3 regions of the Aeribacillus sp. SP014 genome follow, and region 1 is predicted to be linked to each of the others. Evidence: riboswitches for the same ligand, from Rfam matches in the RefSeq annotation. Region 1 holds a riboswitch; each other region holds the start of a gene.
What was found. A riboswitch is a leader RNA that binds a small molecule or an ion and turns the genes downstream of it on or off. The one in region 1 is predicted to bind cobalamin.
Positions count from the first base shown of each region.

Region 2: another riboswitch for cobalamin. It lies ahead of ACVIJU_RS06085 (ribonucleoside-diphosphate reductase subunit alpha); the one in region 1 lies ahead of ACVIJU_RS07140 (ABC transporter substrate-binding protein).
Region 3: another riboswitch for cobalamin. It lies ahead of metE (5-methyltetrahydropteroyltriglutamate--homocysteine S-methyltransferase); the one in region 1 lies ahead of ACVIJU_RS07140 (ABC transporter substrate-binding protein).

Region 1 covers NZ_JBSRXI010000001.1:1,437,889-1,448,701, forward strand. The annotation lists gene ACVIJU_RS07120 (FAD-dependent oxidoreductase) at 1-359, shown strand, start outside; gene ACVIJU_RS07125 (cell wall hydrolase) at 664-1,245, shown strand; gene ACVIJU_RS07130 (DUF1540 domain-containing protein) at 1,471-1,629, shown strand; gene ACVIJU_RS07135 (N-acetylmuramoyl-L-alanine amidase) at 1,729-3,174, opposite strand; cobalamin riboswitch at 3,370-3,548, shown strand; gene ACVIJU_RS07140 (ABC transporter substrate-binding protein) at 3,660-4,634, shown strand; gene ACVIJU_RS07145 (FecCD family ABC transporter permease) at 4,597-5,658, shown strand; gene ACVIJU_RS07150 (adenosylcobinamide amidohydrolase) at 5,660-7,123, shown strand; gene cbiB (adenosylcobinamide-phosphate synthase CbiB) at 7,120-8,103, shown strand; gene cobD (threonine-phosphate decarboxylase CobD) at 8,063-9,142, shown strand; gene ACVIJU_RS07165 (bifunctional adenosylcobinamide kinase/adenosylcobinamide-phosphate guanylyltransferase) at 9,136-9,705, shown strand; gene ACVIJU_RS07170 (cobyric acid synthase) at 9,702-10,813, shown strand, end outside.
Region 2 covers NZ_JBSRXI010000001.1:1,214,479-1,225,291, forward strand. The annotation lists gene ytvI (sporulation integral membrane protein YtvI) at 1-507, shown strand, start outside; gene ACVIJU_RS06055 (AI-2E family transporter) at 649-1,740, shown strand; tRNA gene ACVIJU_RS06060 (tRNA-Pro) at 1,816-1,889, opposite strand; gene crcB (fluoride efflux transporter CrcB) at 1,950-2,312, opposite strand; gene crcB (fluoride efflux transporter CrcB) at 2,325-2,732, opposite strand; gene ACVIJU_RS06075 (hypothetical protein) at 2,819-3,109, opposite strand; partial or broken gene ACVIJU_RS06080 (ribonucleotide-diphosphate reductase subunit beta) at 3,296-4,340, opposite strand; gene ACVIJU_RS06085 (ribonucleoside-diphosphate reductase subunit alpha) at 4,353-6,617, opposite strand; cobalamin riboswitch at 6,754-6,932, opposite strand; gene ACVIJU_RS06090 (Hsp20/alpha crystallin family protein) at 7,066-7,506, opposite strand; gene ACVIJU_RS06095 (ABC transporter substrate-binding protein) at 8,025-9,236, shown strand; gene ACVIJU_RS06100 (branched-chain amino acid ABC transporter permease) at 9,326-10,186, shown strand; gene ACVIJU_RS06105 (branched-chain amino acid ABC transporter permease) at 10,187-10,813, shown strand, end outside.
Region 3 covers NZ_JBSRXI010000001.1:502,501-513,313, forward strand. The annotation lists gene ACVIJU_RS02590 (IS110 family RNA-guided transposase) at 1-426, opposite strand, end outside; gene ACVIJU_RS02595 (amino acid ABC transporter ATP-binding protein) at 1,054-1,776, opposite strand; gene ACVIJU_RS02600 (amino acid ABC transporter permease) at 1,773-2,429, opposite strand; gene ACVIJU_RS02605 (basic amino acid ABC transporter substrate-binding protein) at 2,487-3,308, opposite strand; gene thiM (hydroxyethylthiazole kinase) at 3,730-4,536, shown strand; gene thiE (thiamine phosphate synthase) at 4,553-5,203, shown strand; gene metE (5-methyltetrahydropteroyltriglutamate--homocysteine S-methyltransferase) at 5,403-7,700, opposite strand; cobalamin riboswitch at 7,841-8,040, opposite strand; gene nfsA (oxygen-insensitive NADPH nitroreductase) at 8,436-9,185, shown strand; gene qoxA (cytochrome aa3 quinol oxidase subunit II) at 9,673-10,533, shown strand; gene qoxB (cytochrome aa3 quinol oxidase subunit I) at 10,664-10,813, shown strand, end outside.

The DNA of each region.
Region 1 (10,813 bases):
CAGAAATAAAAAACGAGCAAGTGGAAACAATTGAAACAAAACAGGATGGACACGTCGTCAAAACCGATGGCGGTTCGTATGAAGCGAAGCATGTCATTTTAGCGACAGGAGTATTGACGGATTTAGCCGAGAAAATTGGATTAAAAACAAAAGACGGAACAGAGCCTCGCATCAAAACAATATTCGATGTGGATTCAAATGGAAAAACAAATATTGACGGAATTTGGGCAGCAGGTACAGCTGCTGGCGTAAGTGTACATACAATCATTACCGCAGGTGACGGTGCAAAAGTGGCCATCAATGTCATCAGCGAGCTGAATGGCGAACGGTACGTCGATCATGATATATTGAAAAATTAATTTCAAAAAAGACAGGACATTCATTTGTCTTGTCTTTTTTTATGATTTAAAACTCGAATATAGGTGTAAGTCCAAAATATGTAAAACTTTATACCAATGGGAAATTGTTATGGAAAAATATCTCTTGTGCAGGGAGTTTCTAAAAGAACAAAGTACAGTGTATTCAGCAAAATGTTTCCAAAAGACATATGTAAACGCCGAACCTTTGCTGGAATATTTATGAATAATATGAAAAGATTTTTTAATGAATTCTAGATTAGAAGATGTTAGGGTAATAGAGAGCGAAAAAAAGGAGGTAGGATTTATGAAGAAAATAAAAAAATTCATCTTCTCCTCATTTATTGCTCTTGCTGCCATTGTTTTCACCGGACAAGGAAGTGAGGCAAGCGCTGCCTATTCGGTGAAAGAAGGAGATACACTCTGGAAAATTGGTCTAAAATACGGGGTTTCAGTTCAAAAACTAAAATCCGTTAACAATAAAACAACTGATGAACTATATGTTGGAGAAGAGTTGACTATTCCGCCAACTATCTCAGCAAGTGAAAAAGATTTATTGGCTAGATTAGTAGAAGCAGAAGCAAAAGGAGAACCATACGAAGGAAAAGTTGCGGTTGCCACTGTTGTACTAAATCGCGTAGACAGCCCTTTATATCCTGATACAATTACAGAGGTTATTTATCAAGATCGCCAATTTACTCCTGTAGCAAATGGAGAGATTAACAAGCCTGCAAGTGAGGAATCCAAAAGAGCAGTAAATGAAGCTTTGGCATTCCACGGTTTAGGTCAAGGCTCCCTGTATTTTTATAATCCGAAAAAGACGGACGACCAATGGGTTCGAACTAAAAACACAACAATTGTGATAGGCGATCACGTCTTTGCGAAATAAGGAAGCTGCTGCTTATCAGCAGCTTCCTTATTTTTTATTCCAGCACAACCGTTCCTTATGAAAAAAATCGAATCAAGCAAGGACGCTGGATTAAAATATTTTTCATCCCGTCATACTTTTTTGCCATGTGATGCATATTTTTAAAAAATTGTCATTGTCAAAAACTATTTGTGTCGTATCAAAACACCTTCCGATGGCAATTCTATAATTGGGAGGTGACATGCGATGGCACAAGACGTTTTATGTGAAGTAAACAACTGTAAATATTGGGCGGATGGAAATAGATGTTCAGCTGATTCCATTTATGTTGTCAGCCATTCGGGGAAAACCGCCAAAGATCAAAAGGAAACGGATTGCAAAACATTTGAACCGGAAACTTTCTAAATAATGGAGAGGGCCGAATTCCATTTCGGCTCTCTTTTATTATTGATAATGATTTTCAATTTTATTCACGTTAATTGGAAAATGGACCAAAAAAAATGATCATACATGTTTGTTTAATTCCGCAATCATGGAGGAAAGCTGTTGAACAGCGAATTGAAGGTTGGAACGGTAAATCGATAAAATCATTTCTCCGTAACGATCTCCAGGAACTGCCCACTTTCCATTTAATTCTTTCCAAGTGGTAGCTGATCCGCGCTTCACATAATGAAATCTTGGATCTACAAGCGGCTCATCACCTGGAAGAGGCTTTGTTGTCGCATAAGCAAACAAGTGCTGCAAATGAGCGAGAACTCCTTCTCTTGATGTGGAGAAGCTTGCTCCTCGGACATTCGGGCCTGTCGCTCCAATTCCGGCAAAATTGTTTTGGCTGCGGTCGACAACCCCGGTGAAGCGAAAATAGTTCGTCTCATGAATGGCTTGTGCGTAAGCGATATCACCGCGTATTCCGTATAGTTTGCTTAATTGGATATATAAATCACCCAGTTGAGGTGCATCTGGATTCGTATTTTTTACGAACTGATCCAACAATGTTCCCGATAAAAGCGGTTCTCCTAAAATAGAAATGTCTTCTGTGGCGGATGCTTGCGGCTCTGATGTAGACAGCAAGCTGGCTAGTTGATTTTGCCTTGGCGGATTTGCACGCTGCTCTTCGGGAGTTAAAATAAAAGCATCTTTATAGCCCAGCTGCACAAGTTTTGCCAGCTGCTCCTTCGCATTTTCCAAATGTTGAAAAGCCCCTGCTTGAACACGGTAAAAACTTGTGCCGTTAACATTAGCAGGTGAAATAAAACTGTCCACGTTTTTTCCTTTCAGTTCCTTTACGCGTTGTTCTGCATTTTTACGCTCTTTGAAGGAACCGGCAATCACTTTGTAAAGCGTGTTGTTTGAAACAGGAGCCGACGGTTTTGTCGACGGCTTTTTTGTTGTGCTTGCCTTTCTCTTTAAATTAAGGGCTTTTCCTATTCCTTCCGCCACACTGGCGGCAAAATCACTTATAAAAGCAGAAGAGGTTAACAATTTGATATCGTTAGGATTATCGATAAATAATGTTTCCAAAAGAACCGCGGGCATTTTCGTTTCTCTCAACACAAAAAAATTGGCGCTTTTTTTTCCGCGGTCCTGTACGTTATATTTTGGCCCGATTACGCTCATAATATGATTATGAATGATGGAACGGTATTGAATCGTTTTATTAGATGCACCGCGGTTGTAAATATAGCTTTCAAATCCTGTTCCGCCCCCTGAATTGACATGGATGGAGCAGAAAAAATCGACATTTAGTCTGTTTGCCAAACTCGTTCTTTCTTCTAAACTGACAGTGCGATCGTTCGTTCGTGTCATCACGACATCTACTTGAAAGTTTTCTAGCAAATGGTCTCTGGCTATTAAGGCAATAGTCAGCGTAAAGTCTTCTTCTTCATAGCTTCTAAATGTTGCACCAGGATCACTTCCACCGTGGCCTGGGTCTAAAAGAACGACTGTCACTTATGGATCCTCCTTCGTTCCTAAAATCAATTACCCATCCATTAAAATTTTATTCATTTTTACGGCAATCGGTTCAAATCAACACGGTTGAATTGAAAACCTTATAAAAAGTCCAATATAAAACTTGACATAGCATTTTCACATTTTTTCTACCAGAACGGATTTGAATGATGTATAATTACATTCGTCGACAATTTCATTCAAAAGCAAACAGGTGCGGACACTTTTGTCCGCTTAAAAGGGAAGTTTGGTGAAAATCCAACGCGGTCCCGCCACTGTGAATGGGAGCAACCTGAAAATGCCACTGTGTCTACGGGAAGGTTCAGGGAGCGATGACCATGAGCCAGGAGACCTGCCTGTTTGAACACGCCTAAAAACCCTACGAGGATAGGGAGGTGTTTGAAAACAGAACAAAGCGATATGCTTGTTTTCAGACATCTTCTTATCAAAAAAAGAAGATGTTTTTTTATTGGAGGAGGAAAATGATGAAAAAACTATCTGCACTATTTTTAGCCTTATTACTTCTATTTGGAATTGCGGCTGGATGCGGCCAACAAAATACATCAGAGCCGTCTGAAAACAAAAGCAATCAAAAGACGGAAGAGACGGCTTCACAATTTCCGGTGAAGGTCAAGGACGGTTTAGGAAATGAGGTGACGGTAAACGAAAAACCGGAGCGGATTGTTTCGCTAATTCCAAGCAATACTGAAATTGCCTATGCTTTAGGGTTGGGTGAACAAATTGTCGGTGTAAGTGATAATGACAACTATCCGGAAGATGTTCAAAACAAAGAAAAGGTTGGCGGGATGGAATTTAATGTTGAAAAAATTATTTCTTTAAAACCGGATCTTGTTTTAGCGCATGCTTCCAGCGCCCATAACTCGCAGGAAGGGCTGAAGCAGCTGAAAGATGCGGGAATAAATGTTTTTGTAGTCGAAGATGCCCAATCATTTGATAAAGTGTATGACTCCATCCAGACAATCGGCAAAATTACAGGGACAAGTGACAAAGCCGAAGATATTGTGGCTGAGATGAAAACGAAACTGGCGGATATTCAAGAAAAAGGAAAAACGATTCCGGATGATCAAAAAGTGTCTGTTTTTGTCGAAGTGAATCCCGCACCACAAATCTATACGACTGGAAAAGGAACGTTTATGGATGAAATGCTAACGATCATTGGAGCAAAAAATGCAGCGGGCGATCAAGAAGGCTGGCCGCAAATGACGGAAGAAGCCGTTGTAAAACTGAACCCAGACGTCATTGTGACGACATACGGCTATTACGTCGATAAAGCTGTTGACCAGGTGTTGGCACGCAAAGGATGGGAAAATGTATCAGCGGTGAAAAATAAACGGGTTTACGATGTGCATTCCGACTTGGTGAGCCGCCCAGGCCCAAGATTGGTTGAAGGAGTAGAAGAACTTGCGAAAGCAATTTATCCGGATGTCTACAAAAAATAAACATGTGGTCGCCTATACGGCGACCGCTTGTTTTCTTATTTTTTCCGTCTTTTTAGGAATTTCTATCGGAACGTTTCACATCACGTTTAAGGATATTTTCCAAATAATTTTCAATCAACTGTTTCATACTGGTTTGGCGCCGGACATTGATGAAAGCATGAAAAGCATTGTGCTTGATATTCGACTTCCTCGTGTCGTTTTAGCCGGACTTGTCGGAGCCTCGCTTGCAATGGCGGGGGCTTGTTATCAAGGGCTTTTGCAAAACCCTTTGGCAGATCCTTATACGCTCGGTGTTTCATCAGGTTCTTCTTTAGGTGCTGTACTTGTTCTTTTTTTCGGCATTCAAATTCCTTTTTTCGGCTCATTCACTTTGCCGGTTGTCAGCATTTTTACGGGTTTTTTAACGATTTTGGCTGTGATTTTGTTCGCCAATTTCATTGAAAAAACGATGAGGATTGAAACCATTGTGCTGACCGGAATTATTTTAAGTTCCTTTTTAAGTGCTTTCATTTCGTTGATGATTGCCCTGACAGGAGAAGAATTGCGACAAATTGTCAACTGGCTGTTAGGAAGCGTTGCGATGCGCGGCTGGGGATACGTTTTGATGCTTTTGCCGTTTTTTTTAATCGGGTCCATTTTGATTTTTGTAAACGGAACAGAATTAAACGCTCTGTCCTTTGGCGAAGAAAAGGCGAAGCAGCTTGGGGTCCATGTAAAAAGGAGAAAGCTGTTTATTTTAGCATCATCCTCTTGTTTAGCCGGTGCGGCCGTTGCCATCAGCGGAACGATTGGGTTTGTCGGTCTTGTCATCCCGCATGTAAACAGGCTGCTTTGGGGAAGTGATTATCGCCATCTTCTCCCTCTGTCCGCCATTTTTGGCGCCGCTTTTTTAATTTTGGCGGATCTCGTTTCAAGAACGATCGTGTCGCCGACAGAACTTCCGATCGGTGTGATCACGGCTTTAATCGGCGCTCCCAGCTTTGCCTTTATTTTAATGAAACAAAGAATGGAAAGAAGAGGGTAACATGCTGCAAGTCAAGAACATTTCGGGAGGCTATCAAGAGCGAAAGATTATCGAAAACCTTTCCTTCTCAGTAAAAAAAGGGGAAATATTTGGCATTTTGGGGCCAAACGGGAGTGGAAAGACGACACTATTAAAAATGATCAGCGGGATTCTTCCGGTTAAAAGCGGCACGATCGAGCTTGCCGGCAAACCTCTTTCTGCTTATTCTCCGAAAAAATTGGCGCAAAACATCGCTTCATTGCCGCAAATCCCAACGCAAATGTTTGATTATACCGTTTGGGAGACAGTGGCGCTCGGCCGTTATCCTTTTCAAACGGGTTTCTTCAAGCGGTTGACGGGAGAAGATGAACAAATCATCCAAAAGACCATGGAGCAGACGAATATTTCCCACTTAAAAAATAAAGCGATCAATGAATTAAGCGGCGGGGAAAAACAGAGGGTTTTTTTAGCGCAGGCTCTTGCACAAAACCCCGTTTTGCTTTTATTAGATGAACCCACGAACCATCTTGATATTTCCCATCAAAAAATCATGCTTGATCAGTTGAAAAATTGGACACAATCAAATGGATTAACGGTTGTCTCAATTTTTCATGATTTGAATTTAGCAAGCCTTTATTGTGACAAACTGCTGTTATTAAAAGATGGAAAAGCGGTTGCCGTTGATAATCCATCTGTCGTGATGAACGAAAAAACGATTGAACAGGTGTATGGTGTTTCGATTGTCAAACAATCACATCCGGAGCTTGCCCGCCCGCAAATGCTGCTTATACCCGAACAGAAACAGGAAGAAACATATAAAGTGACAAAAAGGGACATTGTTCAGACGAAGGAACTCATCTATTTAAAAGCGGCATCGCCGCTCAAAACCCTTTCATCTGCCATTATTGGCGGAGGATTTGGCTGGCACAGCACTTTTGTCAACCGTCATGTCGATAAAAGCTACAATTGTCAAGACAGCCGTTCGGAAATGGCCGATTTTCTGCAGAAAAACGGGTTTGATCAACATGCAACAGTCGCCATGATGACCGCGGCTTGTTTGGAAGATGGGGTAGTCAGCGAGCTTGAAGCAGAAGGAGTCTCCGTTGTCATTGTTGTGACAGCAGGACTTTCCAATGCAGTGGATGCAGCAAATAGTATAAAACGGAATGGCATAGCTTCAGGGACGATCAATACATGGATTTTGATAAACGGACGGTTATCTGATCAAGCATTTATTGAAAGTGTGATGACGGCAACAGAAGCCAAAACGAAGGCGCTGGCTGATGAAAAAGTGTTGGATCCTGTCTCCAATACGATTGCAACAGGCACTTCAACGGATAGCATATTAGTGGCTGCCACGCAAAAGGGCATTTTTCATCAGCACGCTGGCACGATCACAACACTTGGAAGATTGGTCGGCAGGGGGGTATATGAGAGTACAATTCAAGCGATTCAGCTAAATAAAAAAAGAAGGGGAAGGACATGACAGAACATGTAATTGCGATTATGCTGGCGTTTGTAATCGATCAAGTCATCGGGGATCCGAAAAATGCCCCCCATCCCGTCCGCTTGTTTGGCTGGTCTATTGCGTTTTGCGAACGGCGCCTCAACAAAGGGCGCTTTAAGAAAGAAAAAGGTATGGCGATGATCATGCTGGTCGGTTTATTTTTTATGCTGGCCGCTTTTTCAATTGTGTCATTTTTCTCTAGGCTTCACCCAGCAGCGGGCATTTTTGCGGAAGCGGTGATCATTTCTTTTATGATAGCGGAAAAAAGTTTGCGGGAAGCAGCTTTGGCAGTTTATGAACCGCTTTGCCAAAAAAATCTCGTTTCGGCAAGAGAAAAGCTGTCATGGATTGTCGGCCGCGATACGGCAGATTTGCCAGAATCGGAAATCGTTCGGGGAACGGTGGAAACGGTAGCGGAAAATACGAGCGATGGCATTACCGCACCGCTTTTTTGGGCGCTGTTCGGCGGAGCTCCTTTTGCGGTTTTGTACAGGGTCGTCAATACTGCGGATTCGATGGTAGGCTATCAAAACGAGAAGTTCGCTGAATTCGGGTTTGCTTCCGCCAAGCTGGACGATTTGTTGAATTACCTTCCGAGCCGTCTGACAGCTTTCATCATGGTACTTGTCAATCATCCGGCAAAAGGGATTCAAAAGCGGGAATGCTTTTCCATTCTGAAAAGGGATGCGCGCAAACACCCCAGCCCCAACAGCGGATTTCTTGAAAGCGCCATGGCTGCTTTGCTGGGTGTATCATTAGGGGGAATCAACCGTTATCAAGGGAAAATTTCTAATCGCCCTAAATTGGGAGACGGGGTTTATTCGCTAGAAGCAAAACATATTCACGATGCTATTGATATTATGAAGAAAACAGACAGGTTTTTCTTGCTATTTTTCATGATCGGAGGTGTATGCTTCGATGCTGCCATCACATGGAGCCAATCCATCTTATCTTTATAAATCATTGAACATCCGGATGCCGGAAAACATCATCGATTTCAGCGTCAACATCAATCCTTTCGGTCCGCCTGAATGCATCCGCAAAAACTGGGATCGCTTTTTTCCGTTTGTTGCCGATTATCCAGATCCTGATATGGCGGAATTGCGAGCGGTAATTGCCGGAAAGGAAAATGTTTCGCCTGAAAATATATTAATTGGAAACGGTGCCGCAGAACTTATTTTTATCATTGCAGCCGCCTTGCTGCAAAATGAAGACGTATTGATCGTGGAACCGGCATTTTCAGAATACCGAAAAGCATGCGAACCGTTCTCAAAGAGGATTTCATCCTATGTTTTAAAAGAGGAAGACAATTGGGAGTTGAACGTTGAGGAGCTAAAAACGGCTCTTTCCGGGAAAAAAGCGGTTTTCCTCTGCCACCCCAACAATCCGACAGGCAAAGTATTTAACCGGGAAACATTATTGGAAATCATTCGTGATGCCAAAAAGAAGCATGCGTTTGTCGTTCTGGACGAAGCATTCTATGATTTCGCCTTGGAAAACGTATCAATTCTGAATTGTTTATCATCTTTTTCCAATGTGATCATTTTGCGTTCTTTGACCAAAATGTATGCCATTGCAGGTTTAAGACTTGGCTTTTTGTTTGCCGATGAGACGGTCATCCAGAGACTAAAAAAATTTCAGGTGCATTGGAGCGTCAACGCCATTGGACAGAGGGCGGGAATAGAAGCATTAAAGGACGAAGACTATGTTAAAAAAACAAAAAGAATGATCTCTCAAGAACGGAAGCGAATGTTTGAACATCTCCATGAACTTGGTTTTGTGGTGGCGGACAGCTCTGTCAATTTTTATTTGTTAAGAGAGCAGCCAAAAAAAGATATGCTGCCTTTGATCCGCTTTTTATTGGAAAGAGGTATAGTGCCTAGACATACATACAATTTCAACGGGCTTTCCGGCAAATACATTCGTTTGGCGGTTAAGAGAAAAGAAGAAAACGACCGGCTTCTTTCAGCGCTTAAGGAGTGGAAGGACAAGTGTTGATCTTTGTGACCGGCGGGGTGAGAAGCGGGAAAAGTTCGTGGGCAGAACATTATTTGACGGTTAAAAAGAATCAGGCCAACCGCCTTGTTTATATTGCAACCTCTTTTCCATCAGACGAAGAAATGACAAAACGAATATTGCAACACCAGCTAAAAAGAGCCCAAGGCAAAGAAAAATGGCTGGCAATTGAACAGACGAATGATGTCGGCAAGTTGTCGAAAAAACTGCAAAAAAATGATTTTGTGCTGCTGGACTGTTTAACAACGTTGTTGACGAACGAACTTTTTTTTCATGAACAACATGGTGAACGATGGCAGGCCGCTTCTTTTCGCCAATATGTGTTGGAAAAAATCATCCGTGATCTATCTGAGCTGCAAAAAAGCTGCGAGCTATTTTGCATCGTCTCCAATGAGGTCAACTGGGAATTTCCAGCGCGGTCAAATGCAGTGTTCCAATATGTTCGCCTTCTCGGCCATCTCCATCAACAAATCGTTGAACGTGCGGATTTGGCGGTCAGAATGGAATTCGGCATTCCAGTTGCTATGAAGGGAGAACTACAATGAAAGGGATCATGATTCAGGGAACGGCTTCTGATGTTGGCAAAAGTTTCATTGCCACGGCATTTTGTGCTATTTTTCACAAACTTGGCTACAAGGTTGCTCCGTTTAAATCACAAAATATGTCAAACAACTCATATGTCACATTGGATGGAAGGGAGATCGGCAGGGCTCAAGGAATTCAGGCAGAAGCCACCGGCACGGCGGCCTCCGTCTATATGAACCTGATTTTATTGAAACCGAAAAGCGATTGCACTTCGGAAATCGTCTTACTTGGCAAAAGCTATGAAACATTAGGCGGTCAAGCTTACCGCGAAAAATTTTATCTAAAAGGGCTGGAAGCGATTCAGCTTTCACTGGAAAAGCTGTCGGAACAATATGATTTTCTCGTGATGGAAGGGGCAGGAAGTCCTGTTGAAATCAACTTGAAAGACAGGGAACTTGTCAACATGAAAGTGGCCGAACTGGCCGACGTTCCGGTGATACTGGTGGCAGATATCGATCGGGGCGGCGTGTCTGCCAGCATTATCGGGACGCTTGAACTTTTTTCCGAAGAAGAACGTAGCCGGGTAAAGGGGATTATCATCAACAAATTCCGAGGAGATCTCAGCTTGTTTCAACCCGGTGTGCAATGGCTGGAGGAACGGACGGGCATCAAAGTATTAGGGGTGGTCCCTTATGTTTCCGGACATATGATCGAAGGCGAAGATTCTTTGTCGCTCACCGAACGATTTGCCAACCAAAACAGGAGAGAAATTGACATTGCGGTGGTAAAGCTCCCCTATATATCCAATTATACGGACGTTGAGCTGTTTTTATTTGAAGAAGATGTTTCCATCCGACTTGTGTCCGGCCCGGATGAATTCGGCGAACCGGATGCCCTCTTGATTCCGGGAACGAGAAGCACGATTCATGATCTGCAACAATTGAAAAATAGCGGCTTGGCTCAAAAGATTAAACCATACAACGAAACGGGCGGAACGATCATCGGCATTTGTGGCGGTTATCAAATGCTTTCAAGATACTTGTATGATAAAGCCGGATCGGATACAGGGGTGAAAGGACGTTATGCAGAAGGATTCAGCATCCTCCCAGTGGGCACAACCTTTTATCA
Region 2 (10,813 bases), 220 kb from region 1:
GCTTCGCTCGAGACCATGCTGACAGAAAAAACGAGAAATAAAATAAAATATGTTGTGAATGATCTTTACAAAGCAGGCTTCGGCTTTATTAAAGCGCAAGTTATCTTAAGTTTGCTGACATTTATACTAGCTTATATTGGGTTGGTGCTGCTTCGTGTAGATTATAGCTTGATTTTGGCAATCATTATCGTGGTTGTTGACATCCTTCCAATATTGGGAACAGGATCGGTGCTGGTTCCTTGGGCTATTTATGCATTTAGCCAGGGGCAAACCAATCTCGGAATAGGATTAGTTGTCTTATTTCTTGTGATCACTGTCGTCAGACGTGCTGTCGAACCGAAAATTATGTCAACCAACATGGGAATAAGCCCTCTTGCCGCCTTGATCAGCATGTTCATTGGACTAAAGATGCTCGGTATATTAGGTTTATTTTTAGGTCCAGTTGTTGTGATTTTGTTTGAAACATTGCGAAGAGCAAACATTATAAAGCTTAACATAAAAATTTAAAAAGGTTTTCCTTAAATTTGAGCGGAAAATTTGGATTAGAAGCAATAGGAGGATTGAAAAAAATTGCTTAGAATATGTAAATACATGATATTCTAAATATTGGAACGAATGTTGCAAAATTGGATGCGGGAGGCAAGCATTTTGTTTAAATCAAAACTTCATTTTTGGACGTTAGAAATACTTTTGATCATTTTGATCTTATATTTCAGCACAAAAATATCTTTTCTTTTTGAGCCCATTGTGATCTTTATAACTACTTTGTTTTTTCCTATAATTATTTCCGGTTTTCTTTACTTTTTGTTTGCTCCGATTATTGGCTTTCTTGAAAAGCGAAAAATTCCAAGAGTGCTGGCCATTTTGATTTTGTATATCGTGTTTATCGGAGGAATTTCGATCGCCATCGGATTGGTAGGTCCTACGATTGTTAAGCAGTTTAATGATTTAATTCGAAACATTCCTTTTTATATAACAAAAACGAGAGAAATCATTGAAAACCTCTATCAAACAAGCTGGTTCCAATGGGTATTGACGCAAGATTATTTTTCCATTGAAAAAATTGAGAGCACCATTACGCAATATGCATCGAGAATTACAAATAATATTACGAATGGCGTTCAGTCCGTTTTCAGCGTTATCACAAATATAACACTCATTATTGTCACGGTGCCGTTCATTTTATTTTATATGATCAAGGACGGACATAAGCTGCCGCACCAGGTCGTAAAGTTTTTTCCGAGCGATTTCCGCGATGAAGTTATGATTATCTTAAAGGAAACAGGCGAAACCTTATCTACCTATATTCAAGGACAAATGCTTGTTTCCATGTTTGTCGGGCTCTTTACGTTTATCGGATACTTAATTATTGATCTGCCATATGCTTTGCTGCTTGGAATAACTGTGGCAATCACCAATATTATTCCGTATTTAGGTCCGTTTATTGGAGCTGCTCCAGCCGTTATTGTCGGCTTGCTTGATTCGCCTTTTAAAGCACTTCTTGCGATTATTGTCGTGACAATTGTTCAGCAAATTGATGGGAATGTGATTTCTCCGTTTATTATCGGCAAGAGGCTTGATACACATCCGTTGACCATTATTATTTTGTTGCTTGTTGCAGGAAATATCGCGGGAATTTTGGGGATGATTTTGGCTGTTCCAACATATGCTGTAACCAAAACGGTTGTGATTAACTTATATAAATTAATTAAACTGAGGAAAGGGATTAAAAAGACGTAATTCAAAATATAAGCCGCTTGAAAAAGCTCAAGCGGCGTTTTTGGTTTTAAATGATGATTTAGGAGATTTACAGAGTCGGGATGACAGGATTCGAACCTGCGACCCCCAGCACCCCATGCTGGTGCTCTACCAAGCTGAGCTACATCCCGCTGGACAATCTGTATTATAAAGAAAAAATCAAACCATGACAATATGATTCAAATAAGTTTTTAAAATATAGCGCCTAGTTGGAAGCCGAGAAAGGCAAACAAAAGACCGAACGCATAGCTTGAAAGAAAATAGCAAATGGACACTGTTTTTTGTTTTTCTGTTAACAGCTGTTTATTTTCAAGCTGAAACGTAGAAAAGGTGGTAAAGGCTCCTAAACATCCTGTTCCAAATAACAGTAGATATGCTTCTGAAATATTCATGCCGATCAAAAGGCCGAGCAGGAAAGATCCGCTGACATTGATAATAAATGTCGCGACAGGGAACTTCATATTGCTTTTCTTTTTAATCCAATTGGTGACGATCAAGCGGGCATTAGCTCCTAAAAAACCTCCGATTCCTACAACGATAAAGTTGAAAAGCATTACTCTTCACTCCTATTCATGACGGGCCGTTCGTGCGTTGTGCTGGGAAAGCATTTTTCGGCCAAGATGATAACCAGACGAAACAAATAAATAACCGCCTATTAAGCTTGACAATGTATACATAATGGCTGTTTCCCATTTATCGGCAATCATCAATTGAATGTTCTCAAAACTGAAGGTTGAAAATGTTGTGAATGACCCGATTAAGCCAGTACCGATCGCTGCGGCAAAATGGGGAGGAAATCCTTTTATTTTAAATACATATTCAGTCAACCATCCTAAAAGAAAACTTCCAGCCAAATTGGCTAAAAGTGTCGCTGCTGGGAAAGATCCGGTCCAAAAGCTGGAAGTCCATAGGCCGACACTGTATCGAAGGCAGGCACCTGCTATCCCGCCCAAACCGACTAATAAATAAATCATTATATTCACCTCGCAATGGTGGAAAACAACATAGTTCTTTTTAGCCAATATGATTTTCTTAATCTTCGTGAAAACTATATTTCTTTTTAGGGCATCGCCTTTGTAATTGCTTCTATAATGAACGCAATACAAGCTAAAAAGATGGTCAGTAAAGTTGAACATAACAATATGTTTCTGATGACGACAGCAGCTTTGTCGCATCTGCTGAAAGTTTGAAAAGTAAAATATACAAAGATGCCTAATAGAATCGAGGCAAACCAACTTATAAAGCCTGTTTTTGTAGCTAATTTTTGCCAATCAAACATCCAAAAATATAGAATAGCGATATGAATTGTTACTAACAAAATTGACATTATGATCAAGGTTGATTTTAACATAGATCCCCTCCGCACATATTATACCATGGCATGGAAAAATGGGATGCTTAGGTTCCCAAAAAGATAAGCTCTTTTAAAAGAAAGTAGTTGCTTATCGAACAATTCTTTCATAGCATTCCTTTTGGTTTGGCAGCAGATAAAAAAACGGGCAGTCTCTGCTGCCCGTTATCATGAGAACGTAAATTTTTACAACTCATCAAAGCCGTTATCAATCGTGTTGACTTTTGTATATTGTCTCGATTTTTGTTCAAAGAAGTCTGATTTTCCTAAGTCCACTTCTTCATAAGCCCGTATCCATTTCAAAGGATTTGTCCGATAGCCTTCAAAAGGACGTTCGAATCCCAGCTGATTGGCACGGAAATTCGCATAAAATTTAATATAGCTCTCCCACATCTTTTAAATGCAGGCCTTCAATGTCATTGCCGATAATTACACCGGCCCATTCGATTTCCAGCTCGGCTGCTTTCATAAATGTTTTCGAAACGAATTGTTTCAGTTCATCTGTATCATATTCAGGATATTGCTTCAGCACCGCTTTGAAAATTTTTTCAAACAAACCTACGTGTATTTGTTCATCACGGTTAATGTAGTTAATCATCGTGCTAGTGGCTACCATCTTTTGGTTTCTGGCTAAATTATAAAAGAATGCGAAACCGGAATAGAAAAATAAACCTTCCAGTATGACATCAAAGACGATCGATTTCAACAAATTCTCCACATTCGGATTTTCTGCAAATGCTTTATACCCGTTGGTGACAAATTCATTTCGCTTCCTTAAAACCGGTTCGTTCCGCCAATATTCAAATACTTCATCCTGTACGTTTTTAGGCACGATGCTTGAAAGAATATACGAATATGAATGGTTATGAATCACTTCCTGCTGAGCGAGCAAGATCATTAAGGCGTTTATGCTCGAGTCTGTAATATAATCAGCAACTTTTCCGGCATAATCGGTTTGAATGCTGTCTAATAAAGCTAAGAGGCCGATAATTTTTAAAAATGCGTCCTGTTCTCTTTCTGAAAGCTCAGGAAATTGCTTCACATCTTGAGCCATATTGATTTCAAAAGGTGTCCAAAAGTTTGCGAGCATCCGTTTATATTTTGGATATGCCCACGGGTAGGCGACATCATCCCAATTGAGCACGTTGGAACATTTTCCGTTCACTATTGCTGTTGAACGGTTTGGTGCATCAGGATCCATAATAACTCGTTTTGTTAATGTTTGCTCCATATTAATTCCTCCTTAACTTGCACATGATTCACATTCATAAATGTCGCTTGATGTCGAACGGACATAATACGTTGTTTTTAATCCGGATTTCCAAGCTGTCAAATGAAGCTCCAGCAATTCTTTCGCTTTAATCGTGTTTAGGACGTAAAAGTTGAAGGAAATGGACTGGTCAATATGTTTCTGGCGCACTGCATTTTGTTTAATGCTCCATGTTTGGTCGATCAAATAAGCGGATTTATAATACCAAGTCGTTTTCGCATTTAAGTCGGGAACGGTAACTGGAATTTTGTAGTCTTTCTTTTCCTCTGAATAAACTTTTTGGAAAATTGGATCGATGCTTGCTGTGCTTCCGGCTATAATGGAGGTCGAGGCGTTCGGTGCGACCGCCATTAAATAGCTGTTGCGAATCCCAAAAGTCTGCACTTTTTCCTTTAATTCCTGCCATTTTTTTGACGTATAACCGCGGATCTCAAAATATCGCCCTGTATCCCACTCCGAGCCTTTAAAGAGAGGGTATGCGCCTTTTTCTTTTGCGAGCTCCATACTCGACTGAATGGTTAAATACGCAATTTTTTCATATAATTGGTCGACAAATTGGACTGCCTCGTCGCTTTCCCATGTAATTTCCTTTAGTGCAAATAAATGATGCATGCCAAACGTTCCAAGGCCGATTGCACGGTATTTTTCATTTGTAAGCTTTGCCTGTAATACCGGAATGTTATTTAAATCGATAACGTTGTCCAGCATCCGCACTTGAATAGGGATTAAACGTTCCAGAACGTTGTCTGGGACAGCCCGTGCCAAGTTGATGGAAGAAAGGTTGCAGACGACGAAATCGCCGGGCTTTTTCACAATGACAATTTTTCCATCTTCAACATATTGTTCTTCAACAGTAGTAGCACTTTGATTTTGCGCAATCTCTGTGCATAAATTGCTGCAATAAATCATGCCGGCATGCTTGTTTGCGTTTTTTCGATTCACTTCATCCCGATAAAACATAAAAGGCGTTCCCGTTTCAAGCTGGCTGATCATAATCCGTTTCATTATTTCAATCGCAGGCACTTTTTCTTTAGATAAGGAAGGATGATTCACGCACTCAAAATATTTTTCCCGAAAGCTGCCGTTACCTTTTTCTTCATCATAATAATCTTCCAGACTGAATCCCATGACTTTGCGAACTTCGTGGGGATCGAACAAATACCAGTCCCCGCGCTTTTCAACTTGCTCCATAAATAGGTCAGGAATGCATACACCTGTAAATAAATCATGGGTGCGCAGCCGTTCGTCTCCGTTATTTAATTTTGCATCTAGGAAGGCGAAAATATCTTTATGCCAAACATCCAAATAAACGGCAATTGCTCCTTTTCTTTGGCCGAGCTGGTCGACGCTCACTGCCGTATTATTTAATTGCTTCATCCAAGGAATGACACCTGATGAAACTCCTTTGAACCCCCGGATATCGCTTCCGCGGCTTCTGATTTTCCCTAAATAAACTCCAATGCCTCCGCCGCTTTTAGAAACATTGGCAATATCAGTGTTCGAATCATAAATGCCTTGAAGGCTGTCGTCTACCGTATCAATAAAGCAGCTTGAAAGCTGACCGACTGATTTTCCTGCATTAGCCAATGTAGGTGTTGCAACCGTCATATATAAATGGCTCAATGCCCAATACGCTTCCTTTACAAGATGCAAACGTTTGGACGGATGCTCGTTGATCATTAACGTCATAGCGATGATCATAAAACGTTCCTGTGGAAGCTCAAATGTTCGTTTATGAAAATCTTTAGCTAAATACCGGTCGTAAAGGGTCCTTAATCCGATGTATGTAAACAGCTTGTCCTTCTCAGGATCAATGGCATTTCCCAGCTCCATAATTTCCTCTTTTGAATAATGCTCTAGCAAAAGAGGGCTGTAGATTCCAAGATCGGTTAATGTTTCGATTAACAAATAAAAATCGCCGTAGCCCGGTTGGTTGTAATTTCTGTTTTGGCTCGCTTCATAGTAAATTTTTTCAAGAAATACGTGTGCAGCTAAAAAAGTCCAATCCGGCTCACTTTCCGAAATGTTTGCTAAAGCTTCAATAATCAGCAGGTTTGTAAATTTTTCAAGATCATCAATCTGCTGGTATTGTAGGGTTGTCGACACTCTCTCGCTGTATTCATGAAAGGAAAGGGATGGAAACTTTTTTTCAAGCTGCCTTAGATAAAGCTCCCAATCGCTCCTGTTAAAATGATTTTGAAAAACCTCGTATAGATTTAATGCTTTCGTAATATTCATCAAACATCCTCCTTATCAAAATAAAAAACCGCCCAGGAAGCTGAGCGGATCAAACGATGATTAAAAGGGAGGCGGTTTACAAGGCGAAACTACTCCATTCAAACCATCGTTTCATCTTCCCAACCCCCGAAGAATTAGAAACGTTCGGACAAAGGCAGGTCTCCTGACTCGTGCTTCATCCTACTTTGAATCCTTCCCATACGAAACGTACAGTGGATTATTCATTTCGTAGCACTCACAGTTGCGGGGACAGTTCCGGATTCTCACCGGATTCCCTTTTAAGCTGAAAACAGCACCTTTGTCGTTAGGTTTTCAATATATAGTATTTAATTGTTTTTGATTACACAATATATAGATTTTTGATGTTATATATTCATCATAATCGTACTTGGCGAAAATTGCAATAAAAAAGTGAGGCTGATTGAAATTTTGCAACCTCACGAAACAATTAATGAAACTGAATATCAATTTTCTTTTTGTTGTTTTCGGTTTGTTTTGGAATACGGATTTCCAAAACGCCATTTTTATATGTCGCGCTCACTTCTTCTTCTTTTACATTTGCCGGCAATGCAACAGCGCGGTGAAACCGCCCTACAAACCGTTCGCGTCTATGCATTTCTTCTTCCTTTACTTCTTTGCTTCTTTGAATTGTGCCGCTGATCGTAAGAACGTTGCGATCAAGATGAATGTCAACGTCTTCCTTTTTTTCAAGGCCGGGCAAATCACACGTAACAATTACTTCATTAGCAGTTTCATGAATATCAAGCCGGGGGGTATTCATAGTCTCAAAGTTTTCAAAAAAATGCGGGAAGCTTTCAGAAAAAACGCGATTCATGTTTCGTCTAAATTGGTTGATCTCAGAAAAAGGATCGTAAGGAATGAGAGCCATATGATTGTTCCTCCTTTGATTTTTTTACAGAAAATATTATTTGTGTTGGGAAGAGAAATATACATAAAGCAAAGTTTAAATTACTGTTTTTAATCATAAAAATATAAATAAGTCCGCTGCATCCAAATCGTTTCGTGTTTGTTGCTTTTAAAAGCACAACCTAGCAAAATTTGGTGAACGAATGGATAGCATATTGTTGTTATTAAACAAGAATTTACATACGCAGAAAATTAAGTAAGCTGCTTAATTGCAGCCATGCTGGGAATTAACAGATCAAGCTGGATAAATTCACAATGATTGGAAACCGCTGTTGGACAACTTTATAAATTTAAAAATTATTCTTTCGTTGCACATTCTGAAACAACGATGTTGTGAAGACAATCTGCAAGCAATAATATAAAAAACAATAATAAAAAAATTTGGAATATTAAAAAATATAAAGAAGGGAGGGAAAAGCTTTATAACCTTGCAATTCAAAAAATGAAAGCGTTTAACTAATGCTTTTAGGGGGGTATAAAATGGTGGGAAAAGGTAAATTTTGGAGTGTTCTTTTTATTACTATAATGTTGATTTTATCAGGTTGTTCAGGATCGGCTGTAAGCAATAGCAAGTCTAATTCCAGCGGTGAAAAAGATACAATCAAAATTGGCGTCATCCTTTCTTCAACTGGAACATTCGCTCCGCTTGCGGAAAGCATTAAAAATGGATTTAACCTTTATCTTGAAGAAAATGATAACAAGTTGGGCGGAAAAAAGGTGGAAATAAAATTTGAAGATGATGAAGCAAACCCGCAAGTTGCTTTAAGGAAATATCGCCAATTAGTCAAGAATGAAAAAGTAGATATACTTGTTGGACCAATTTCTTCAGCAGTCGCTTACGCATTGAGAGACGAGGTGGAGAAAGACAAAATTATATTAATTGATGCCAATGCTGCCGGAAACGATCTTTCCTGGAGCAAAAAAAGCGATTACATTTACCGCCTGTCATTTTCCAACTGGCAAAATGGCAGCAGTGCTGGAGAATATTTAGCAAAAAATGTTGGAAAAACAGCGGTAGCGATTGCACCCGACTACCCTGCAGGAAAGGAAGTTGTTTCCGCTTTTAAAGAAGCTTTTGAAGCTGCTGGCGGTAAGGTAGTAAAAGAAATATACCCTAAATTAGGAACGAATGATTTCGCAACGTATCTTACTGATGTAGCCCAAGTAAAGCCTGAACTAGTTTTTACATTCATGGCAGGCAGCGATGGAATTCGGTTTGTTCAGCAATACAATGATTTTGGCTTAAAGGGAAAAATTCCGCTGTCAGGTCCAATGGAATTTGGCGATCAACTGATCCTCGAGCCTACTGGTGAAGCAGCAGAAGGAATCATTTCTGGCATACTGTACTCGCCTTGGCTAGAAAATGAGGAAAACAAAAAGTTTGTAGAGGCATATCAGGAAAAATACGGAAAGCTGCCAAACACTTTTTCAGTGGGAGGCTATGACTCCGCAAAAGTCATAGATATAGCGATTAAAGAAGCAGGAAGCACAAATGCAGAGGATTTAATAAAAGTCCTTAAAGGGATTTCCTTTGACAGCCCACGCGGACCAATTACGATTGATCCAAAAACGAACAACCCAATACAGAATTTCTACATCGCAAAAAACACAAAAAAGGATAATCAAATTGTCCCTGAAGTACTGGAGACAGTCGAAAAAGTAACGATGCCTGAAAAAGCTCCTGCAAATTAGTCCATGTAACAGGATTGGGATCTGGGGCAAAGTTCTCCAGTCCCAATTTGTCGTTTCATAAATTGAGAAAGTGGGGGATCGTTTTGTCATTGTCTATATTTTCTGTACAGCTATTAACGGGATTAGCGTATGGGATGCTGTATTTTATGATAGCAGCAGGGTTGACGATTATTTTAGGAGTTATGAATATTGTTAACTTGGCGCACGGTACATTATTTTTACTTGGATCCTATATGGCCTTTACCTTTATGAATCAACAATTCAGTTTTTGGATTGCTTTATTGCTATCAGTTGCTGTTACGGCAGTGATCGGGATTATTATTGAAAAATTATTTATTCGGCAAATTTATGGGAAAGAGCTTGAGCAGGTGCTGCTCACATTTGGTTTAGCCTTCGTTATTGCGGATACCGCAAAGTGGATTTGGGGTACAGAGCCTCAAACGATGGCTGTCCCTGCTTTGCTCGATTCGTCGATCTCCATTGGACCGATGGTTTTCCCTTTTTATCGGTTGTTTGTTGTTTTAATTGGCTGTCTGCTAGCGTTGCTTCTTTGGTATTTTGAGAGCAAAACTAGAATCGGCGCGATTATTCGTGCAGGTGTGGATGACAGGGCAATGGTTTCAGCTCTTGGAATAAATGTTGGGGTCGTATTTACTGGAGTTTTTGCTTTCGGTGCAGGACTAGCTGCGTTGAGCGGAGTATTAGGAGGACCGTTAATCGGGATGTATACAGGTATGGAATCAGACATTCTCGTTACATCATTAATTGTTGTAGTGATCGGCGGCTTAGGTTCGTGGAAAGGCTCTTTCATTGGTGCAATTCTCATCGGATTGATTGAGACCTTCGGCAAGATTTGGTTTCCTTCATTATCAATGCTAATCGTATTTCTTCTCATGGTTGTAGTATTAATTATCCGTCCTCAAGGGCTATTTGGAAGGGAGGTGGCATAGTTGAAAAAGAATATTTTAATTTTCATTGTATTTCTGCTTATTGCTTTCGTTCTGCCCTTCGTTTTAAGTGTGTATGGGATAGATCTTGTTTCCGAAATCTTCATTATGGCTATTTTTGCCATGAGTCTTGGTTTAATAATGGGGTATGCAGGAATGGTTTCACTAGGTCATGCAGGATTTTTCGGAATTGGAGCCTATACCGTGGCACTTCTCGGACCGCATATTCCAAATTCCTACTTGTTACTATTTTTTTCTATCTGCTTATCTGGTCTTCTTGCATTGGTTACTGGCGCGATATTTATACGCACTTCGAAATTTTACTTTTTAATGATTACTCTTGCTTTCGGACAATTGCTGTTTGCTCTGGCTTGGCAATTAAAGCAATGGACTGGCGGAGCAGACGGCATGAAAGTTTCCGCTCCTTTGAATCTCGGTTTTGGCGAAATTGTCAGTCCTATAGGGATTTATTCCGTAATGGCAGCAGCTTTTATTATTGTTTATTTACTGCTTAGATTTTTTGTTGAATCTCCAGTCGGTAAAATTGTCAAAGGAATAATGGAAAACGAAGCACGAATGAGTGCATTGGGGTACGATGTACGCATTTATAAGCTTTTAACATATACATTT
Region 3 (10,813 bases), 940 kb from region 1:
ACTTAATTCATCATAATATCTCGTCATTGCACGCATTTGTTTATAATATTCCCCTTCTTGATAAGTTTGTTCACGTTCAACTCTAAAGTGAGTTTTCGCAAGTTCATGAGCGTCGCTTTTATCTGTTTTTTGTCTCCTCATTGAAGCCATTTGAATATTCGCTTCGAGTGGGTTAACTCGATAATACATATAACCTTGATCACCTAAGAATCGTTCTAGTGGTTTTGAATATACGCCTGTTGCTTCAAAGACAATATCAGGTGCCTGTGCATCTTTTTGTGTTAAAGATATAAGGGTTTCGTTTAATTTCTCGAAAGAGTAGCGGTTATGGGTTATTTCACCCTCATATTCGCATTGACGATAACGGTCATAAATGACCATTGTACTTTTCCCCATACTGACATCAAATGCCACTACGTGTTTCATATTTTCTGCCTCTCCTTTTTAGCCAAACATAGAAGTTCTTCACATTGCCTTATTGATTCCATTTTCTTATACACGGTCTCTTCGGACCCAACATACTAAACTGATTCAAATAAGGATGTGAAGTTGGTCTGTTTTTAATACGGACTCTATTTGGTCCCAGGGGATGTTCGACCTTCCTTCACTTCTACTATAAAAAAATAGTAGCACAAACCTTGGCCTAGGTCTGTACTACTAATGTTAGTATGTTTTTTTAGAAAAAAAGTTACTGACCTAAAAAATTGGATGTGTTATCGGCATCTGTGCTTTCTGCTTTCTAATCCAAGATGAGAAATGTCAGTCTTCAAAAGCTGAACAACTTTGGTACAAGCCGCGATGCTACGACAATTCAAATAGTACTTCCAAGCAGGAACTTCAGGCTGGGAAATATACGAAAGGCTTACCGTCCAAACACTTTTGGATGCTGATGGCAAATAATATATGAAGAACGAGTGTGTAGTGCGTAAGAGGGGAGAAGCTCCATTGAGAAAAAGATAAAGGACAAGCTTTTCGGCTTGTCCGAAATGAATTCGTATGAGATTTGATTGAAAAGGAGTTTAAGTCAACCCGTATGCCGGATACTTGCCTTGTTCACAGCACTTTGCTTAAAAAAGCTTTTGTTCGTTCGTGTTTAGGATTGTTAAAAAGCTCGCTAGGTGTGTTTTCCTCTACAATATATCCGCCGTCCATGAAAATCACTCGATCGCTCACTTCTTTGGCAAATCCGATTTCATGCGTCACGACGACCATCGTCATTCCTTCCGCCGCTAATTCTTTCATAACTGTTAACACTTCACCGACCATTTCTGGATCGAGGGCGGATGTAGGTTCATCGAAAAGCATGATTTTAGGATTCATTGCAAGAGCGCGGGCAATGGCAACGCGCTGTTTTTGGCCCCCTGATAATTCGCTTGGATAGCTTGAAGCTTTTTCGCTTAATCCCACTTTTTTCAGCAGCTGCAAAGCTTTTTCGTTTGCTTCCTGTTCCGAGACTCCTTTTACTTTTATCGGAGCAAGTGTAATATTTTCCAACACTGTTTTATGCGGAAATAGGTTAAACTGCTGAAACACCATTCCAACCTCTTGGCGAACTTTATTAATGTCCAAGTTTGGATTTGTAATATCTTGACCGTTCACGATAACCTGTCCTGCCGTAATGTCCTCAAGCTTGTTTAAACAGCGAAGAAACGTGCTTTTGCCTGAACCGGATGGACCAATGACGCATACAACTTCTTTTTCTTTAATGTCTACACTGATGTCTTTTAACACTTCAAGATTCCCAAAGCTTTTCTTTAAATGTTTTACTTGAATCATCCGGTTGTTGTTCTCCTTTCAACAAAGCTTAATAATTTGCTTAAGGACAATGTCAGAACAAGATAGATGAGCGCAACGGTGAGGTATGGCTCCCAAACGATATAATATTGCCCCTGCATAGCCCGTCCCCAATACATCAGCTCAGGGGTGGCAATGATGGCGGCGATTGACGACTCTTTTATTAAAATGACGAATTCATTGCCAAGAGGCGGAATCATCCGTTTCGTCGCCTGCGGCAAAATGACATAGCGCATCGCCTGTTTATGGCTCATACCGAGAGATCTTGCAGCTTCCATCTGTCCTTTATCAATCGATTGAATACCTGCACGGAATATCTCTGCAATGTAGGCGGCAGAGTTTAAAGAAAGTGCAACAATTGCCGCTATAATTCCATTCGTATCACCGATTAGCAGCGGTACGAGCCCGAAATGAACGAGCAGCATCTGGACAAAAAGAGGCGTGCCTCTGAAAAATGTAACGTACCATGAAAAGGGCAGGCGAATAAATTTATTTTGAGCAATTTTCCCGATGCCGATAAAAAGACCCAAAATGGTGCCGATGGCGATTGCACCAAGAGAGAGCCCAATTGTTACAAGCGTTCCTTGGAAGAAAAAGGGTACATATTCAGCTATGAGATCAAAACGAAAATTCATACATATATCTCCCCGCGTGCATTCCGGACAAGCAAAATACCTGTGGAATGCTGAAAATTATTGCTGATTTTTTAATATATCAATATCTGGTTCGACACCAAACCATTTTTTATAAATCTCACTGTACGTTCCGTTTTCAAACAGTGTATTGATCGCTTTGTCAAGTTCTGGTTTTAATTTGCTTCCTTTCGCGAACATTAGACCGTAAAACTCCGAATCGAAATTTTCCGGATCTTTAATTGCTTTCAATTTTTTGTCCGGATTATTTTTAATATATTCGTTGACAACCGCGTTATCGGCCACAACTGCGTCTGCGCCTCCGTTCAGAAGTTCCATGATCGCGAGGACGTTGTCTTCAAATTTTTTAACCGTTCCATCGCCGGCAAGTATTTTTTCAGCGGCTGTCTGACCGGTTGTTCCGTTTTGGACAGCAACTTTTTTGCCTTTCAGATCAAGCGCATTTTGAATATCGCTGTCTTCAGGAACTAAAATCATAAGAGTTGATTCAAAATACGGAACAGAAAAATCGTATGTTTGCTTTCTGTCTTCAGTAATGGACACAGAGGAAGCTGCCAAGTCAGCTTGTTTTCTTTGAACTTCAGCAAACATTGGATCCCATCCGGTATGTTTAATGTCTACTTTATAACCGGCCTCTTTAGCCACAGCGTTTATGAAATCAATATCAAAGCCGACAACTTTACCTTTGTCGATATATTCAAACGGAGCGTATGCTGCGTTTGTAACAACCTTTAACGTTTCTTTCTTCTCACTGCTTTCTCCTTTATCGCCTTCAGAACCTCCTGCACCGCATGCTGAAAGTATAAGCATTAGGCTTGTGAAAACAGCAAGTGCAATTATTTTGCTAAAATATTTTTTCATAAGTACCTCCTTATAAATGAATCAAAGAATGAAATTCGTTTCGACATTTACTGGTCTATTATAAATGAAAGATGTATATTCTTTCAATAACATGCATATTGATTCGAAATGATTGTTTTATTTGAAATTATATCATAAAAAGTGTCATGTTAAAATGAACAATTGCAGGCGGATAAAGAGCAAATTTTTCATGAAGAAGACGAAAATTTGGATTGTAAATAAAAAGAGAGTATAATGATTGGCAGAAATTATCATAAAAAAGCAGGTGCAGAACTTTTGGCATCAACCTGAAAATACAAATTCTTCTGTCTTATCGTTCAAATTTGTTGGGGAATTACGGAATTTGTTGGAATAATTTCCAATACATGATGCGCTTTGCAGATTGGACAAGATGCTTTAGCTTTCTAGAAGGAGTGAGAAAATGAATAAAGAACAATTGATTTTGGCGCTAGAAAAGGTTCGCGCCCAAAATCCTCTCGTCCACAACATTACGAATGTCGTCGTCACCAACTTTACAGCAAACGGTCTGCTGGCGATCGGCGCTTCTCCGGTTATGGCGTATGCAAAGGAAGAGGTTGCGGATATGGCGAAAATATCCGGCGCGCTCGTTTTAAATATTGGCACATTATCTCCTGAAGTAATCGAAGCAATGATTATTGCAGGAAAATCAGCGAATGAACACGGGGTTCCAGTCATTTTAGATCCTGTCGGTGCGGGAGCCACCCCTTACCGGACGGAAGCTGTTTGGGAAATATTAAAGGAGGTTCGCATCTCAGTTATTCGCGGGAATGCACCTGAGATTGCCAATGTGATAGGTGAAAAGCTTGCAATGAAAGGGGTGGATGCGGCGGATTCAGCTGCTGATCCTGTTTCGCTGGCCAAAAAAGCGGCCGAAGAGCTGAATACAGTTGCAGTCATTACCGGAAAAGAAGACGTGGCAACGGATGGGAAGACAACGTATTTGATTCAAAACGGCCATCCAATTTTAACAAAAGTTACCGGAACAGGCTGTTTATTGACTTCCATTATCGGTGCTTTTTCAGCCGTTGAAAAGGACTCTCTTGCTGCTTCAGTAGCCAGCCTCGTCACTTATGGGGTCGCTGCAGAAATCGCATTTGATTTAACGGAAGAAAAAGGTCCTGGAAGCTTTCAAATCGAATTATTGAACCAGCTGGCAAAGGTGACGGGAGACGAGTTGCTGAAAAAAGGGTCTTTTATAAAAAAATAAAGCAAAGGTGATAAACATGGCGCGAGTGTCGGCAAATAAAATGCGGGAGCTGCTAAAGGTGTATTTTATTATGGGCAGTGTAAACTGCAAAAGGAAGCCTGCTGATGTGCTTGAAGAGGCGATTGCAGGCGGAATTACGCTTTTTCAATACCGTGAAAAAGGTGCGTGGGCTTTAACAGGCGAAGAAAAATGGCGGCTTGGAAAAGAGCTGCAGGCTATTTGCCAAAAACATCACATTCCGTTTATTGTCAACGATGACGTTGATCTGGCTATTGAACTAGATGCAGACGGCGTTCATATCGGGCAAGAGGATGAACCGGCTGATCTTGTCCGGAAAAAAATCGGTGACAAAATTTTAGGCGTTTCTGCACATACAATTGAAGAGGCGCAAAAGGCGGTTGTCCAAGGCGCTGATTATATCGGTGTGGGGCCAATTTTTTCTACAAACACGAAAGAGGATGCAAAAAAGCCACAAGGTCCAAAATTGATTGAAAGCATGCGCAAACAAGGGATCGACATCCCTATTGTCGGAATTGGCGGGATCAACATCGCCAACGCCGGTCAGGTGATCGCTAGCGGAGCAGACGGCATCTCCGTCATTTCTGCCATTTGTCTAGCGGATGATGTTAAGGAAAGTGCAGCTCAACTGAAGAAAGCAACGATGTGAAACATTTTTTTCAATAAGATTTTGTGGATATAAAATATTTACATATAGGTTCGGCTTTTGAAAGTCGGCGAAAGGGGAGTTCTTTTATAAACGTAAAAAAGGAGCGGCAAGGCTCCTTTTTTAAATGAAAGTATAGAAACTGACATTTCTGCCGGTTTTATCGGGATTTGACTGCTGAGAGAATCGGGCCATACTTTTCTTAAATTTGTGCAGCAGTTATTTTTTCTCGATAGGTTTTCGCAGCTTCGACCATGACTTTTAAAGCACTAATCGTTTCATCCACTGATCTTGTTTTTAGCCCGCAGTCAGGGTTAACCCAAAACTGGCGCACGTCAAGCACTGCTAAGGCGCGGTCGATATTTTTTGCCATTTCTTCAACGGATGGAATTCGCGGGCTGTGAATGTCATATACGCCTAAGCCAATCTCTCTTTTATATTGATACGTTTCAAAAGCATGAACAAGCTCTCCATGGCTTCGGGAAGATTCAATAGAAATGACATCCGCATCAAGGTCATCAATTGCCTCCATGATATCCTCAAATTGCGAATAGCACATATGAGTATGGATTTGTGTTTCCGGGCGAACAGAGCTGGTGGCGAGCTTGAAGGCTTCAGCAGCTCCTTCGATATATTCTTTTTGTTTTGATTGTTTCAGAGGCAATCCTTCACGTAATGCAGGCTCATCAACTTGAATCATGCCTATTCCATTTTTCTCTAAAGCTAGCACTTCTTCGCGAATGGCAAGGGCGAGCTGGCGAAGAACGCTTATACGGTCGATGTCATTGCGCACAAATGACCAGTTTAGGATCGTGACAGGTCCTGTCAGCATCCCTTTAACAGGCTTGCTTGTCAGTGATTGTGCATATACGCTTTCTTTTACGGTCATCGGCTGATCAAATGCTACATCTCCGTAAATAATCGGCGGTCTCACGCATCGTGACCCGTATGATTGCACCCAGCCGTTATTTGTAACAGCAATTCCATTTAATTTTTCCCCGAAAAATTCGACCATATCGGTCCGTTCAAATTCCCCATGGACGAATACGTCTAAACCGAGCTGTTCTTGAATGTCAATCCATTTTTTTATTTCATTATTGATGACCGATTCATACTGCTCGTTTGTATATTCGCCTTTCCGCCATTTTAAGCGGATTTGCCGGATTTCTTTCGTCTGCGGAAAGCTTCCGATCGTAGTAGTCGGTAAAATCGGCAGATTCCATCTTTTTTTATGCAGTTTTTGCCGTTCGGTATAATCCAAGCGTTTCGTTGGATATGCTCCGATATTTTTGCTGGCCTCTTGAACCTTCTCATTTGTCCGAAAGGAAGAATGGATAAAATCCGTATAAGAGCGGTCATATTGTTTTAAATCATCGATCGTTCTTTTCCCTTTTGCATATTGAGCGAGTTCATTTACTTCATCCAATTTTTCATCAGCAAAGGAAAGAGCATTTTTCAATATGGACGGCAAGCTCTGTTCGTTTTGAACTGTAACAGGTACATGAAGCAAGCTGCATGAAGGCTGAATGATCAATCTATCAATATCTACATATTGCGCAAGATCATCGATTTCCTTAGCTTTTGATACTAAGGATGCTTTCCAAATGTTGCGGCCGTCGATCAAACCAGCTGCGAGAATTTTGTCTTTCGGAAAGCCGAGCGTTTTGATGTTCGACAGATTGACGCCATGATCATGTACAAAGTCCAGGCCAATTGCAGCGACAGGAAGAGACACGATTTCTTGATAATGGGTTATACTTTCAAAGTATGTTTGCAAAATGATATTTAACGAAGGAAGCGCTTTGTGGAAAGCATCGTATACCTCTTTAAACAAAGGAATCGATGAATCATCTAGCTCCTGTACAAGAATCGGCTCATCAATTTGCACCCATTTCGCACCGGCCTGAGCAAGTTCCGTCAACAATTGGACGTAAACAGGAATTAAAGCAGACAAATGTTTATGAAAATCGTGTTGATCGTATTGTTTTGCCAGCTTTAAAAAAGTAATTGGACCTAGCAAAACCGGTTTTGCTTCAATATTCAGCTCGTTTTTCGCTTCCTGAAAAAGTTCAAGCAGACGGTTCTTTACTAACGCCGGCGTTTTATTTTCAAGCTCCGGAACAATATAATGGTAGTTTGTGTTGAACCATTTGGTCATTTCCATTGCTTCTGCTTCATCAGAGCCTCTAGCCATTGCAAAATATGTTTTTAATGAAGTCGGCTCCATATGCTGGAATCTAGAAGGAATATACCCAAACATAAATGCAGTATCGAGGACATGGTCATATAATGAAAAATCTCCTACAGGAATCAGGTCTATTCCTTTTTCCTTCTGTTTTTTCAGATTGAGAAGACGTATATCTTTTAATGTTTCCTCCAAGCTGCTTTCTGAAATGTTTCCGTTCCAAAATGATTCCAGCGCTCTTTTCCATTCTCTTCTTTCACCAATTCTTGGATAGCCAAGATTTGAACTAATTAATGTCAATATTGACACCCCCATTTGATTTGTATCTCAACACATAATAAAAAAACCCTCTTTTTACGCGTAAAAGAGGGAATTGTGGACTCTAACTCGTGTTGAGATACATGTAGGGCTTAAATCTCAACATGGCTTCATCACTCCTCCCTATGACGCGTAGGTGGCAGTGCATACAACAGGCAGGTCTCCTGACTTAGGATCATCGCTTTCGATCCTCCTTCCCATTTCAAACATTGAAACAGTGGATGTTGGCCGAAAGCTCCCCATCACAGTGGCGCGACCGTGTTGGAATTTCACCAATCTTCCCTTTTAAGCGCATATTGCTGATGAAATATGACGCACCTGCTGCTTGGAACACTATATGAAACTATAATTATCAGAATAGATGATTTTTTTTGTTTTTTCAATCCCTATTTTTTAGGTTCAGAAAAGTGCTGCCCTATTTTGGGAAATCAATGGACAGAAGCAGGAATTCACATACAAATTGTGTGTTTAGAGGGTCGTTTTTAAAATTTAATTTTTCTAATAACGTAAATTCGAAAAATTTTGTTGTTTACAATACAGGATCGTTGCAGTGAATAGTTTGAGATACGATGGTAAAATTAGGTGCTTGGAGCCTTCACTGAAAAAGGAGCTATAAAAAACGTATTTTTCAATACGAATCATTTGAAAGAGCAGTATTTTCATGTTAATACTTGGATTGGAAGAAGTGTGATTTTTCAAAAAATAAGTGGGATTATAGAAAGGATGATTATGTTGAACGACATTATCAAAACCATTTTAAATCACCGTTCAGTTCGTCATTTTGAGGATCGGCCTTTGACAGATGAGCAAATCCGATTAATTGTCGAATGCGCCCAAGCCGCTTCAACTTCAAGTTACATGCAAGCCTATTCCATTATCGGGGTGAAAAATATACAAACGAAAAAAAAGCTCGCTGAACTGGCAGGAAACCAAGCTTACGTAGAGAAGAGCGGACATTTATTTATTTTTTGCGCTGATTTGCACCGTCATGAAGTCATTGGTGAAATGGAAGGCAAAAATGTAGAAGATTCATTGAGGAGCACTGAAAAATTTATGGTAGCTCTCATTGATGCTGCACTGGCCGCTCAAAATGCTGCGTTAGCGGCTGAGTCAATGGGACTCGGCATTTGCTACATCGGAGGCATCCGCAATAATTTAGAAGAAGTATCGAGGCTGTTGAAAATTCCAAACAAGGTCATCCCTCTTTTTGCATTAACTGTCGGCTACCCTGCAAAAAAAACGGCGAAAAAACCAAGAATACCTTTTGAGCATATTTATCATGAGGAAGAATATAAGCAAGATCAAGAAGCATATGTGCGCGAGCTTGAACAATATAATGAAATAGTATCCAATTATTATGATCAGCGAACAAACGGGATTCGCAAAGATACTTGGACTGGTCAAATGGCTCGCATGCTTTCGAATCCGACAAGAATGTACATGAAGCAATTTGTTCAGAAAAAAGGATTGAATTTAAACTAAAGCTTCAGCTCCTATCTCGATTTTATGAAGATAGGAGCTTTATTTTTGAACAGAAAATTGTATGTAAGTCATTTATCCGAACTCTTCCTTTCAGCATGAATTTGTTTATTTTTCCCCTGACTCGGCTGCTAACTCATTTTGCTTATTTCCTCACTTGGCAAATTTAGAATGATACATCGGTTCAAGAAAACAGATGAAAACGTCATTTTTCAGCTTCTTCATGTACATCCCTCGAAAATACATTCCCATCAGCTTTTATTTGGAAAATATAGAGAAGATTCCCTGAAAAAACGGAATTTCTCTATATTGTGTCAGATTCGTGGCAAAAATTTTACAAAAAATTTATCGTTTCTTGACTGTTTTTTGAATTAAAGTTTATTTCGATAAAAATGTGATAAAGTTCATTTACAACTCAATTATTTTTTGAATCGATTAAGTCGGTTTTTTATGAAAATTTAAAACATTTCTGATTTGAGAGGGATCGAAAATGCCGGCACAACAACAAAAATGGTTGAACTTGTTTATGAAGGTTTTACCACTGTCATTGCTTTTTTTGTTGACAGGTTGCAGTGAACGCTTTGTTTTATTAAATCCGAAAGGACCTGTTGCAGAGGTTCAAAAGGATTTAATCCTTTGGTCAATTTGGTTTATGCTGTTTATTATTGTTGTCATCTTTGTGCTGTTTGCCATTATTTTATGGAAATACAGGGAGAGACCAGAAAATCTTGATTATGAGCCTCCTGACCAGCACGGAAATACACTTCTGGAAATCATTTGGACAGCTATTCCTGTGTTGATTGTCATTGCATTGGCGATACCAACGATTAAGGCGACTTTTGAGCTTGAAAAACCGCCGAAGGAATCTAGAGGGGTTGAACCAATTGTAATTCATGCGACAGCAGCCGATTGGAAATGGATTTTCAGCTATCCGGAGGAAAATATTGAAACAGTCAATTATGTCAACATTCCAAAAGATGTTCCAGTTGAATTTAAATTGACAGCTGTCGGCGGGATGAGCGCTTTATGGATTCCAGAGCTGGGCGGACAAAAATATAATATGGCTGGAATGGGAATGACTCTTTATTTGCAGGCTGATCATGTCGGTACGTTTAAAGGGCGGAATTCAAATTTTACAGGAGAAGGATTTGCCCATCAAACATTTGATGTGAACGCAATGGAAAAAGAAGATTTTTATAAATGGGTGAAAGAAACACAAGCATCAGCTCCATTGCTGACGAAAAAACAATTTAACGAAATCATCCAAGTCGGAGTTTTAAAAGATAAATTGACTTTTTTTCTGGAACACATTTGGCGTGGGTTGATTTTGCGAAACCAGGTGAGCATTTAGACAATATCCCTGCAAAAGAAAAGCACGGTACCATAAAATTGGAGGAAGTTGAATCTGATCATCATGATAATCGTGAACATGAAAGCCATCAGCACGAAGGACATTAATCGGAAGGAAGGAGGAACGTGCTGTGAAATGGGATGAATTTTTCGTTACCGGCGAACCCCTTATATATATGGCGGATGCAGCTATTGTATTAACAATTATTGGTATCGTTTTTGTGTTAACCTATTTTAAAAAATGGAAATGGCTGTGGAAAGAGTGGCTAACGACTGTTGAC